2 regions of the Streptomyces sp. QH1-20 genome follow, and region 1 is predicted to be linked to the other one. Evidence: riboswitches for the same ligand, from Rfam matches in the RefSeq annotation. Region 1 holds a riboswitch; the other holds the start of a gene.

Region 1 (5,364 bases):
TCACCACACTCGCCGAGCCGCCGATGCCTTCGAGTACGGCCTGCCGGGTCGGCACACCGCGGAGCACACCCTCCCGGATCCGGCTGATGACGAACACCTGGTAGTCCATCGACAGGCCGAAGAGGATCACGAACAGGAACAGCGGTACCCGGGAGCCGACCGAGCCGGTGGAGGTGAAGTCGAGCAGGGGCTCGGCCCATTCGCCTTGGAAGACCAGCACCAGCAGACCGAGCGAGGCGGCGGCCGAGAGCAGGTTCAGTGCCACGCCGATGAGGCCGAGGAGCACGGAGCGGAACGCCCACACCGTCATGGCGAAGGTCACCAGGAGCAGGGACCCGATGACGATCGGCAGCTTCTGCTTCTGGTGCTCGGGGTAGTCGGCGTAGCGGGCGACGTCCCCGGTCACCGCGGTCCGGGCGCCGGTCACCTGGCCGACGGTGGCCGGTACGTACGTCCCGCGGAGGCGTTCGAGGGATGTCTGCGCCGCGTCGGAGCTCACGTGGTGCGGTACGGGCAGTTCCAGGAGGCTGACGCGCCGGTCGGGTGAGGTGCGCAGTTCCGCCGTGCCGGTGAGGGCCGGGTCGGCTTCGGCGCGGCGGGCGAGTTCGCGCAGCGCGCCGGTCACTTCGTCGGCGAGGGCGGGCTCAGCGCGTACGACGACCTGGTGCATGGACTTCAGTTCCGGGAAGGCGTGGTTCAGCCGGTCGTACGTCTGCATGGCGGGGATGGAGCGGGAGTGGGTCTCGCGGCCCATGTCGGTCAGTTCGAGGTCCAGCAGCGGGGCGGCCAGGGCGAGTGTCGCGAGGACGGCGACGGTCAGGGTGGCGGCCGGACGCCTGCTCGTGGCGCGCAGGACGGCCCCGGTGAGGCGACCGGCACCGCCCTTCGGCTGCCGGGGGTGCTTCGGCTGTGCGGTCCCGCTCCCGGCCGCGCGGGCGGCCTTGCGCAGCGCGCGGCGCTCCGCCCGCTCACCGAACGTGGCCAGCAGCGCGGGCAGCACGGTGAGCGAGCTGACCACGGCGACCAGGGTGACGACGATCGCGCCCGTGGCGATCGAGGAGAAGATGACGTCGTCCACCAGGTACAGCGTCGCGCTGGAGACGGCGACGGCGAGCCCGGAGAGCACGACGGCCCGTCCGGAGGTGGCCGCGGCGAGTTCCACCACGGCCTGCGAGCTGAGCCGGCCGCCCGCCCGGGCGCGTTCCTCCCGTTCGCGCTTGAGGTAGAAGAGGGTGTAGTCGACGCCGACGGCCAGGCCGATCAGCAGGATGACGTTGGTGCCGACGCCCGCGTCGGGGAAGGCGTGCGAGGCCAGCATGGACAGGCCGATGGCGGCGGCGATCGAGGAGAGTGCCAGCAGCAGCGGCACGGTGGCCATCGCCACGGAGCGGAAGACGAACAGCAGGGTGATCAGGGTGACGGGCAGCGCGATGATCTCCGTGCGGGAGAGGTCGTCGCCGCGCAGCTTCTCGACGCCCTTGCTGATGGAGGGGCTGCCGGTTTCCTCCACGCGCAGTGCGGGGTGTGCGGCCCGCACCGCGGCGGTCTGCGCCCGCAGCGGTGCGACGTGCTTCTTGCCGTCGAGCTCGGGGCCCTTCATGGTCACATCGACCCGGACCGCTCTGCCGTCGGCCGAGCGCACGGGCGCGCCCACGGAGGCGACTTCGGGAAGTTTCCGCATCCGGGCGGTGATGTCCCGGGCGGCGGTGTCCGCGGCGGTCCGGTCGAGCGTGTCCGTGCCGGGCTTCGCGGTGATCAGCACGCGCTCCACGGGCTTCTGGTGCAGTCCGCCCCCGGCCGCCATGGCCTCCGCCCGGCCCGCTTCACCGACGCGGAAATCCTCACTGGTGGCGGCGTTGGCGCCCACCGAGATCCCGGCGCCGAGACACAGGGCGACGAACAGGAACCAGCCGCCTATCGCGCGCCACGGGTGCCCGGCACTCCAACGGGCCATACGTACAGGGAAGGTCGTCATGGTGTCCATGCTGGTCGCCGGGGTGCCGCTGCCATGAGCCTCGACCGGTTGAACTTCGTGTCCACCGGTCGGTGGACACGAGGGGTCGCCCCCAGCCCCCTTCGCCCCAAGTCCCTTTCCCTCACACCCCGGTGGGGTCGTCAGGCCCCCTGTCGCACACGCGTCCGCCCCTTTACTCTGGAGGCGCAGTCGGTTCGCGCTGTCCGCCTGGCAGCCGCGTCGTAAGAGGGAACCCGGTGGGAGTCCGGGACTGCCCCGCAACGGTGAGTGGGAACGAACGTCGTCATCGGCACCGGTCCGGGAGAACGGGTCCGGGAAGCGACGGCCGGTAGGTGCGAGGTAGGTCGCGTGCGACCTCGCAGGCCCACGAGTCCGAAACCTGCCCACTGCGCGCGTGCGGCCCGCACGCGCTGATCGCGGTGGCCTCGAGGGTGGGCCGGCGGGTGCAGGTGGGCATCGTGCTCGTGCCGGGCGGCGTCCGCTGTTCCTTCGCGTGCCCTCAGCGGTCCCGGGATCCCGGCGACGCGCGAAGGAGTGCCCTGGTGACCGATGTCCCTCGCCGCCCTCCCCCCAGGCCGCCTCGGTGACGTCCTCCGGGCAAGGGGGCGCCCCCGTCCCGCCCTCCCGTACGGCGGTCGGCACGGCGCCGCAGACCGATCGAGCCGTCGTCGACGCGCGGCCCGTGCTCCGCGTTCCGTGTGCACGGGACGGGCGGACCTTCTCGGGGGTGTGCCACGGCACCCTCGGGGAGCTGTTCCAGGGGCCGCTCCGACACGAGGGCGAGCAACGCATCGCGCTCGTCTCCTTCCCCGTCGACCGGCACTCCTGGGTGCATTTCACCCGGGGTGCCGGCCCTCCGGGGGCCTTGCCGGCCGGGGAGAAGACGGCGCGGGCCGCCGGGCTGTTCCTGGAGCGCTACGGCCTGACCCTGCCGCCGGGCCGGTGGAGTGCCCATTCCGACCTGCGCGTCGGCGTGGGCATGGCCAGCTCCACCGCCGACATCGTGGCGACGCTGCGCTGTCTGTTCCGGATCTTCTCGCTGCCCTACGACCCGCGTGCGGTGATCGAGGTGCTGTCCGCGATCGAACGCGCGGACAGTGTCTTCCTCGACGAGTTCGCGCTGTATCTCAGTGACCGGCACCGTGTCGTCCGCCGCATGGGAACCGCCATCGCCTTCCACACCGCGTTCATCACGGAGGCCGGCACCGTCGACACGGCCGCGGTGACCCCGCTGCTGCTGCGGCACTACCTGCGGCGGTCAGCGGACTACGAGCGCTGCCTGACCGATCTCCTCAAGGGCTTCTCGGCAGCCGATCCCGCGGCTGTCGCCCGTTCGGCGACGACCAGCGCCGCTCTTTCCCAGGAGGTGCTGCCCAAAGCCACGTTCGAGACCGTGCTGGCACACCGCGAGGAGTTCGGGGCGGACGGTGTGTTCGTCGCGCACACCGGCTGCCTCGTCGGCTATCTCTTCGCCCGCCGCCCCTCCCCCGCGCTCAAGGACGAACTGTCCGGCTTCTTCCACACGCTCGGCCACCAGTGCTCATTCGCCCAAGGAGGCTACGGGTGATACACGCCCATATCGCCGACGCTCTCAAGTCCCCGCACCTGATCCGACTGTCCGACGGCATGGTCCTGGCCCGCTTCGAATCCATGAAGATCTACTCCGCGCTCGCCGCGGTGCGCCGACTGCTCGACCGGGGCACGGTCCGGCCCGGGCAGACCCTCGTCGACAGCTCCAGCGGAATCTACGCCCAGGCACTGGCGCTGGCCTGTCACCGCTACGGCATGCGCTGCCACATCGTCGCGTCCACCACCGTCGACGCCACCACCCGCGCCCAGTTGGAGATCCTCGGCGCCACCGTCGAGCAGGTCGCCCCGTCGAAGAACCTCGCACTCGACCAGGAGCTGCGCGTGGCGCGGGTGCGGCAGATCCTGGCGGAGCGTCCCGACGTCCACTGGATGCGTCAGTACCACGACGACATCCACTATCTGGGATACCGGGAGTTCGCGGACATCGTCGCCACCGCGCTCCCGGACCGGCCGCTGACCGTCGTCGGGGGGATCGGGTCGGGCGCCTCCACGGGCGGGCTGGTCGAGCATCTGCGCCGGCGTGATCCGTCGGTCCGTCTGATCGGTCTGCAGCCCTTCGGGAGCGTCACCTTCGGCAGTGAGGACCACCACGATCCGGAGGCCATCATCGCCGGCATCGGCTCCTCGATCGTCTTCGACAACGTCCGCCACCATCTGTACGACGCGATCCACTGGATGGACTTCCAGCACGCCATGGCGGGGGCCGTGGCGCTGCTGCGCGAGCACGCGGTGTTCGCCGGCCTGTCCACGGGCGCCGCCTACCTCGCCGCCTCCTGGGAGGCGCGCCGCTGCCCCGGCCGGCTCCATCTGGTGATCGGGGCCGACACCGGTCACCGCTACGTCGAGCGGGTCTTCGCCCGGCACCGCGAGGCCCTGGACACCGCCGCGCTCGGCCCGGCCGAGATCACGTCGCCGGCGGACCTGTCCATGCCCTGGTCGACGATGGCCTGGAACCGCAGCCCCGCACCGGGCCGGCAGAAGGAGCTCGCATCGTGACGGTGGTCTCCCTGGAAGCCCTCACTTTCGGCCTGGGGCACCTGGTCCGGGCCGCCGACGCGCTCGGCGAGCGGATCCGGCTGCTGACCCGCGACCCGCTCGTCTACGCGCACGAACTGCGGCAGCTGCCGGACGGGGCCCTCGACGTGGTCGAGATCGACACCTTCGACGTGGAGGCCGTGGCCGCGGACCTCGCCCGCCTCCCGGGGCTGCGGGGGCTCATCAGCTCGACCGACACCTGGACGCTGGTCGGTGCCGAGCTGACGGCCCGCTTCCGGCTGCCCGGCCTGGACGCCGCCGTGCTGGAGCTGACGCGGGACAAGGCAAGGGTGCGCAATCTGCTCCACGAGGCGGGCCTGACGAGGGGCCGGGCAGTGGAGGCCGGAGCCCTGGGGGCCGACGCCGACTACCCGCGTCGGCTGGGGAAGGAGGTGGGCTTCCCCGCCGTCCTGAAGGACACCGCCGGAACCGGCAGCCAGAACGTCTGGCTCGCCCGGGACTTACCGGAGCTCGAAGAGGCCCTGCGCGAGGCCGGCGGGCGGCGGCTGACCGGCCGCCTCTTCGCGGAGCCGTACTTCTCCGGGCCTCTCTACAGCGCCGAGACACTCACCTGGGAGGGGCGGACCAGGCTGCTGGGCGTCTCCAGCCGGTTGATGTCGCACGAGCCGCACTTCCGTGAGGAGATCACCGCGTTCCCCGTCGCCTTCCCCGAGCCGCAACGCCTGTCGCTGGAGAAGTGGCTGGGCGAGATCCTCGCGGCAGTGGGGTACACCGACCGGTTTGCCCACGTCGAGTTCGCCCTC
Region 2 (5,364 bases), 1.7 Mb from region 1:
CAGGGCTCCGGTGCGTCCGTCGAGGGCGGCCAGGAGGTGCCCGGCCAGTTCCTCGGTGCCGTAGAGGGCGTAGGGGGCGACCCGGACCGGTCCGCCGAGGGCCGCCGCCATGTAGTGGACCAGCGGCAGCTCGTCGACGAGGGTGGAGACGGCGGTGGCGTGGACGGCGTGGGTGTGCACGATCGCCCGGGCGTCGGTGGCGCGGTAGACAGCGAGGTGCATGGGCAGTTCGCTGGTGGGGGTCAGCTCGCCGAGGACCCGGCGGCCGTCGAGGTCGACGCCGACGGCGTCGTCGGGGCCGAGCCGGTCGTAGGGGACTCCTGAGGGAGTGACAAGAACAACATCGCCCACCCGGGCGGAGACGTTGCCGGAGGTGCCCACCACCAGCCCCTCCGAGGTGGTGCGACGGGCCGTGGAGACCACGTCCGCCCATGTCCGCGGGATCTCCCCGGGGTCGGCTATCCGGTCTTCGGTCGCTGTCATCGTTATCCGCCTCCGGTTGGCGTCACTGCTCGGTCCGTTCCAGTTCACCTTCCGTTCACCCAGGGTCCCTACGGTCGCCGCGTACCTGACCATCGAGCTGATTGCCTGGGTGAATGGAAAACATCACGCTTCTCATCGGGATCGTGATCGTCACGGCCTTGGTGTTCGACTTCACGAACGGCTTCCACGACACGGCCAACGCCATGGCCACCACCATCTCCACCGGGGCGCTCAAGCCCAAGACCGCGGTGGCCATGTCGGCCGTGCTGAATCTCGTCGGCGCGTTCCTGTCCGTGGAGGTCGCGGCGACGATCTCCAAGGGCATCGTCGACGAATCAGGCATCCGGCCGGAGATCATCTTCGCCGGACTGGTCGGCGCGATCGTCTGGAACCTGCTCACCTGGCTCGCGGGCCTTCCCTCCAGCTCCTCGCACGCGCTGTTCGGCGGCCTGATCGGCGCGACCATCGCCTCGGTGGGCACGGACGCCGTCCACGGTGACGCCGTCGTCATGAAGGTCCTCATCCCCGCCGTCGTCGCCCCGGTCGTGGCCGGCCTGGCGACCGTGCTGGCGACCCGGCTGACCTACCGTCTGGCGCGCGACACCGACCCCGAGGCCAGCGCCAAGGGTTACCGCGCCGGGCAGATCGCCTCGGCCGCCCTGGTCTCCCTGGCCCACGGCACCAACGACGCCCAGAAGACCATGGGCATCATCACCCTCGCCCTGATTTCCGGCGGCGCGCTGGGCGCGGACGCCGACCCGCCGATGTGGGTCATCGCCTCGGCCGGCATCGCCATCGCGCTCGGCACCTACCTCGGCGGCTGGCGCATCATCCGCACCCTGGGCAAGGGCCTCGCCGACATCCAGCCGCCGCAGGGCTTCGCCGCCCAGACCGGCGCCGCCGTCACCATCCTGGCCTCCTCCCACATCGGCTTCGCGCTCTCCACCACCCAGGTCTGCTCCGGCGCCGTCATGGGCGCGGGCATGGGCCGCAAGGGCGGCGTGGTGCGCTGGTCCACCGCGGGCCGCATGATCGCCGCCTGGGGTCTGACCCTCCCGGCCGCCGGCCTCGTCGGCGCCGGTGCCGCTCTCCTTGCCGACCAGGGCGACTGGGGCGTCGCCACGGTCGCCGTGCTCGCCGTCGCCGCCTGTGGCGCGATCTGGCTGGCCTCGCGCCGCAAGCCCGTGACGCACGACAACGTCAACGAGCTCGACGGCCAGGTCGCCGAGCCCGCCGGTGTCGTCACCACCGCCCTCCAGGCCGTCGCCCCGCCGCCGGCCGGGTTCGTCCCGGCTCAGGCCGCCACGGCTCCCCGTGAGCCCGAGCGCACCCCGGCCGCCGCGACCGGCTGACGCCGGACCAGCCAGCCTTAAGGAAGTACGCAATGAACATCGACTGGGCATCCCTCGGCCAGGTCTTCGGCGTCAGCCTCGTCGTCACCGTCGCGATGGTGGGCGTCTTCACCCTCGGCATCGTCGGCACGTCCCGCAAGCCCCAGGGCACGCGGGACGGCGCCGCCGGTGCGGCGGCAACCGCCACCGCGCCGACCGCGGTGGCGCGCACCGGCGCGTACGCCTGCTTCGCGCTGTGCGCGGCGGCCGTCGCGTACGGCATCTACCTCATCGTCGCCTGATCGTCCGCGCACGACAGTCCACCCACGGCCCGGGGCGGCCATGGCCGCAGGTCAAACGTGAGTTGACGGCCGTTCCCGGGCCGTGGTGGACTTCCGGGGCCAAACGGCGACAGCAAGAGGAAGCCGGTGCGAGTCCGGCGCGGTCCCGCCACTGTCACCGGGGAGCGCTCCCCCACCCCGTGGGTCCATAGGGGTCACGGCTCGTCGAAGCGAGCTGGAAGACCGGGGGCAGCGCCGATCCGGGAGCCAGGAGACTCTGGTCGCCGGTCACGTCGAACCAGGGCGCGGACCCTGAGTGAGGACACATCGCGATGCCCGGCTGCCGCCCCACACCCCCTCCCTCCGTCTTCCGTGCACCCCTCCGAGGCATGACGGCGGTCTGATCCGATGCGTGCCGATCACGTCGGTTTCGCGTCCGGTGCCGCGCTCGGCTTTCTCGGCGACCTCCTCGTGGGCGACCCCCGCCGCGGCCACCCCGTGGCCGCCTTCGGGCGCGCCGCGCAGGGCGTCGAGCGACGGCTGTGGCGCGACCACCGCGGCTACGGCGCCCTGCACACCCTGGTGTGCGCGGGCGGCACCGCCGCGGCCGCCGGGCTGCTGACCCGTGCCGTACGGAACTCCCCCCGCGCGCAGGTCGCGCTGACCGCCGCCGCCACCTGGGCCGTGCTCGGCGGCACGTCCCTGGGCCGTGAGGCCCGGGCCATCGGCGGCGCCCTGGCCGCCGGGGACCTGGACGTCGCCCGGGAGCGGCTGCCGCATCTGTGCGGCCGTGACCCGCAGGCGCTGGACGCGCAGCAGATCGCGCGGGCGGTCGTCGAGTCCGTCGCCGAGAACACCTCCGACGCCGTGGTGGGCGCCCTCGTCTGGGGCGCCCTCGGCGGTGTGCCCGGCCTCGTCGGCTTCCGCGCGGTCAACACCCTGGACGCGATGGTCGGCCACAAGTCCGCGCGCTACCGGCGGTTCGGCTGGGCCTCGGCCCGGCTCGACGACGTCGTCGGCTGGCCCGGCGCCCGGCTCACCGCCGCCCTCGCCGTCCTGGCCGGCCCCGACCCGCGCGGCGCCTGGCGGGTGGCCCGGCGTGACGCCGCCCGGCACCCCAGCCCCAACGCCGGTCCCGTCGAGGCCGCCTTCGCCGGTGCGCTCGGCGTGCGGCTGGGCGGCACCCTCGCCTACGCGGGCCGCGTCGAACACCGCCCCGTCCTGGGCGCGGAGCTGCGCCCGGTCCGGGCGGCCGACATCGAGCGCGCGGTACGGCTCTCGCGCCGGGTGTCGCTGCTGGCCCTCGGGGTGGCGATCGCCGGGCGGTACGCCGTCACCGGCGCGCGGGCCGCGACGCGCTCCACGAGCGGTGCGCCGACCGGCCGCGCCCTGGGCAGACTTCCGGCGGCCGTCCCGGCCGTACGGACAGCACTACGGATCACACAACGGGTCATAGCTCCGACGCAGCACAGGAGGAACCGGTGACAGCGGACAGGAGCGGGCCCACGGGCCCGCTGGGCGGGGGCCTGCTGGTGGCCGGGACCACCTCGGACGCGGGCAAGAGCGTGGTCACGGCGGGGATCTGCCGGTGGCTGGTCCGCCAGGGCGTCAAGGTCGCGCCCTTCAAGGCGCAGAACATGTCGCTGAACTCGTTCGTGACGCGCGAGGGCGCCGAGATCGGCCGGGCGCAGGCCATGCAGGCCGCCGCCGCCCGCGTCGAGCCCAGCGCCCTGATGAACCCCGTGCTCCTCAAGCCCGGCAGCGACCGCAGCAGCCAGGTGGTGCTGCTGGGCAAGCCGGTGGGCGAACTCAGCGCGCGCGGGTACTTCGGGGGGCCTGGGGGCCCCGGGGAGTCGTCGGGTGCTTCGCTGTACGGCGGGCGGCGGGAGGCGCTGCTCGGGACGGTGACGGAGTGTCTGGAGGAACTGCGGCGTACGCACGACGCGGTGATCTGTGAGGGCGCCGGCAGCCCCGCCGAGATCAATCTGCGCCGCACGGACATCGTCAACATGGGCATCGCCCGGGCGGCGCGGCTGCCGGTCGTCGTGGTCGGCGACATCGACCGGGGCGGGGTCTTCGCGTCCTTCTTCGGTACGACGGCGTTGCTGTCCCGCGAGGACCAGGCGCACATCGCGGGCTACATGGTCAACAAGTTCCGGGGCGATGTGACGCTCCTGGAGCCGGGCCTGGACATGCTGCGGGACCTCACCGGCCGGCCGACCGTGGGCGTGCTGCCGTTCGCGCACGGCCTCGGCATCGACGAGGAGGACGGTCTGCGGGTCTCGATGCGCGGCGCGGTGCGCGAGTCGGTGGTGGCCCCGCCGCACGGCGCGGACGTGCTGCGCGTCGCGGTGTGCGCGGTGCCGCTGATGTCGAACTTCACGGACGTGGACGCGCTGGCCGCGGAGCCGGGCGTGATCGTGCGCTTCGTGGACCGCCCGGAGGAGCTGGCCGACGCGGATCTGGTGATCGTGCCGGGCACCCGGGGAACGGTGAAGGCGTTGGCCTGGCTGCGTGAGCGCGGGCTCGCGGACGCGCTGAAGCGCCGCGCCGCCGAGGGGCGGCCGGTGCTGGGCATCTGCGGTGGCTACCAACTGCTGGGCGAGCGCATCGAGGACGACGTGGAGTCCCGGGCTGGCACGGTCGAGGGCCTCGGACTGCTGCCGGTGCGGGTGCGGTTCGCCCGGGAGAAGACGCTGGAGCGCCCGGTCGGCGAGGCCCTCGGCGAGCGCGTGGAGGGCTACGAGATCCACCACGGCGTCGCGGAGGTGACCGGCGGGGACGAGGCCTTCCTGGACGGCTGCCGGGTGGGTTCGGTCTGGGGTACGCACTGGCACGGTTCGCTGGAGAGCGACGGCTTCCGCCGGGCGTTCCTGCGACGCGTGGCGGACGCGGCGGGCCGGTCCTTCGTCCCGGCGCCGGACACGAGCTTCGCGGCCCTGCGCGAGGAACAGCTGGACCGGCTCGGCGACCTGATCGAGCACCACGCGGACACGGACGCGCTGCTGCGGCTGATCGAGCGGGGCGTGCCGGCCGGGCTGCCGTTCGTTCCGCCCGGTGCGCCCGCGCACCCCGCCGAGGCCCCCGCGGGCGAGAAGCCGGCCGTCCCCGCACAACCGTCGGACGGCGCGGCGGACACCGCGAGCACCCCGGCGAACACGGCCGCCTCCGACGCGCCCGACCAGAGCCATTCCTTTGAAGCCCTTGAAGGGGGTACCCGCTGATGGCCTCGGCCACCTACCCGTTCACCGCGGTCGTCGGAATGGACG

The links. Region 1 has a riboswitch for cobalamin ahead of AB8O64_RS01620 (hypothetical protein). Riboswitches for the same ligand answer to the same signal wherever they lie in the genome.
Region 2: another riboswitch for cobalamin. It lies ahead of AB8O64_RS08865 (cobalamin biosynthesis protein); the one in region 1 lies ahead of AB8O64_RS01620 (hypothetical protein).

The regions. Positions count from the first base shown of each region.
Region 1 covers NZ_CP166299.1:328,631-333,994, forward strand. The annotation lists gene AB8O64_RS01615 (MMPL family transporter) at 1-1,975, opposite strand, end outside; cobalamin riboswitch at 2,149-2,377, shown strand; gene AB8O64_RS01620 (hypothetical protein) at 2,559-3,542, shown strand; gene AB8O64_RS01625 (cysteine synthase family protein) at 3,539-4,561, shown strand; gene AB8O64_RS01630 (ATP-grasp domain-containing protein) at 4,558-5,364, shown strand, end outside.
Region 2 covers NZ_CP166299.1:1,987,937-1,993,300, forward strand. The annotation lists gene AB8O64_RS08850 (class II aldolase/adducin family protein) at 1-483, opposite strand, end outside; gene AB8O64_RS08855 (anion permease) at 597-1,835, shown strand; gene AB8O64_RS08860 (hypothetical protein) at 1,868-2,116, shown strand; cobalamin riboswitch at 2,231-2,373, shown strand; gene AB8O64_RS08865 (cobalamin biosynthesis protein) at 2,504-3,580, shown strand; gene AB8O64_RS08870 (cobyric acid synthase) at 3,610-5,319, shown strand; gene AB8O64_RS08875 (putative cobaltochelatase) at 5,319-5,364, shown strand, end outside.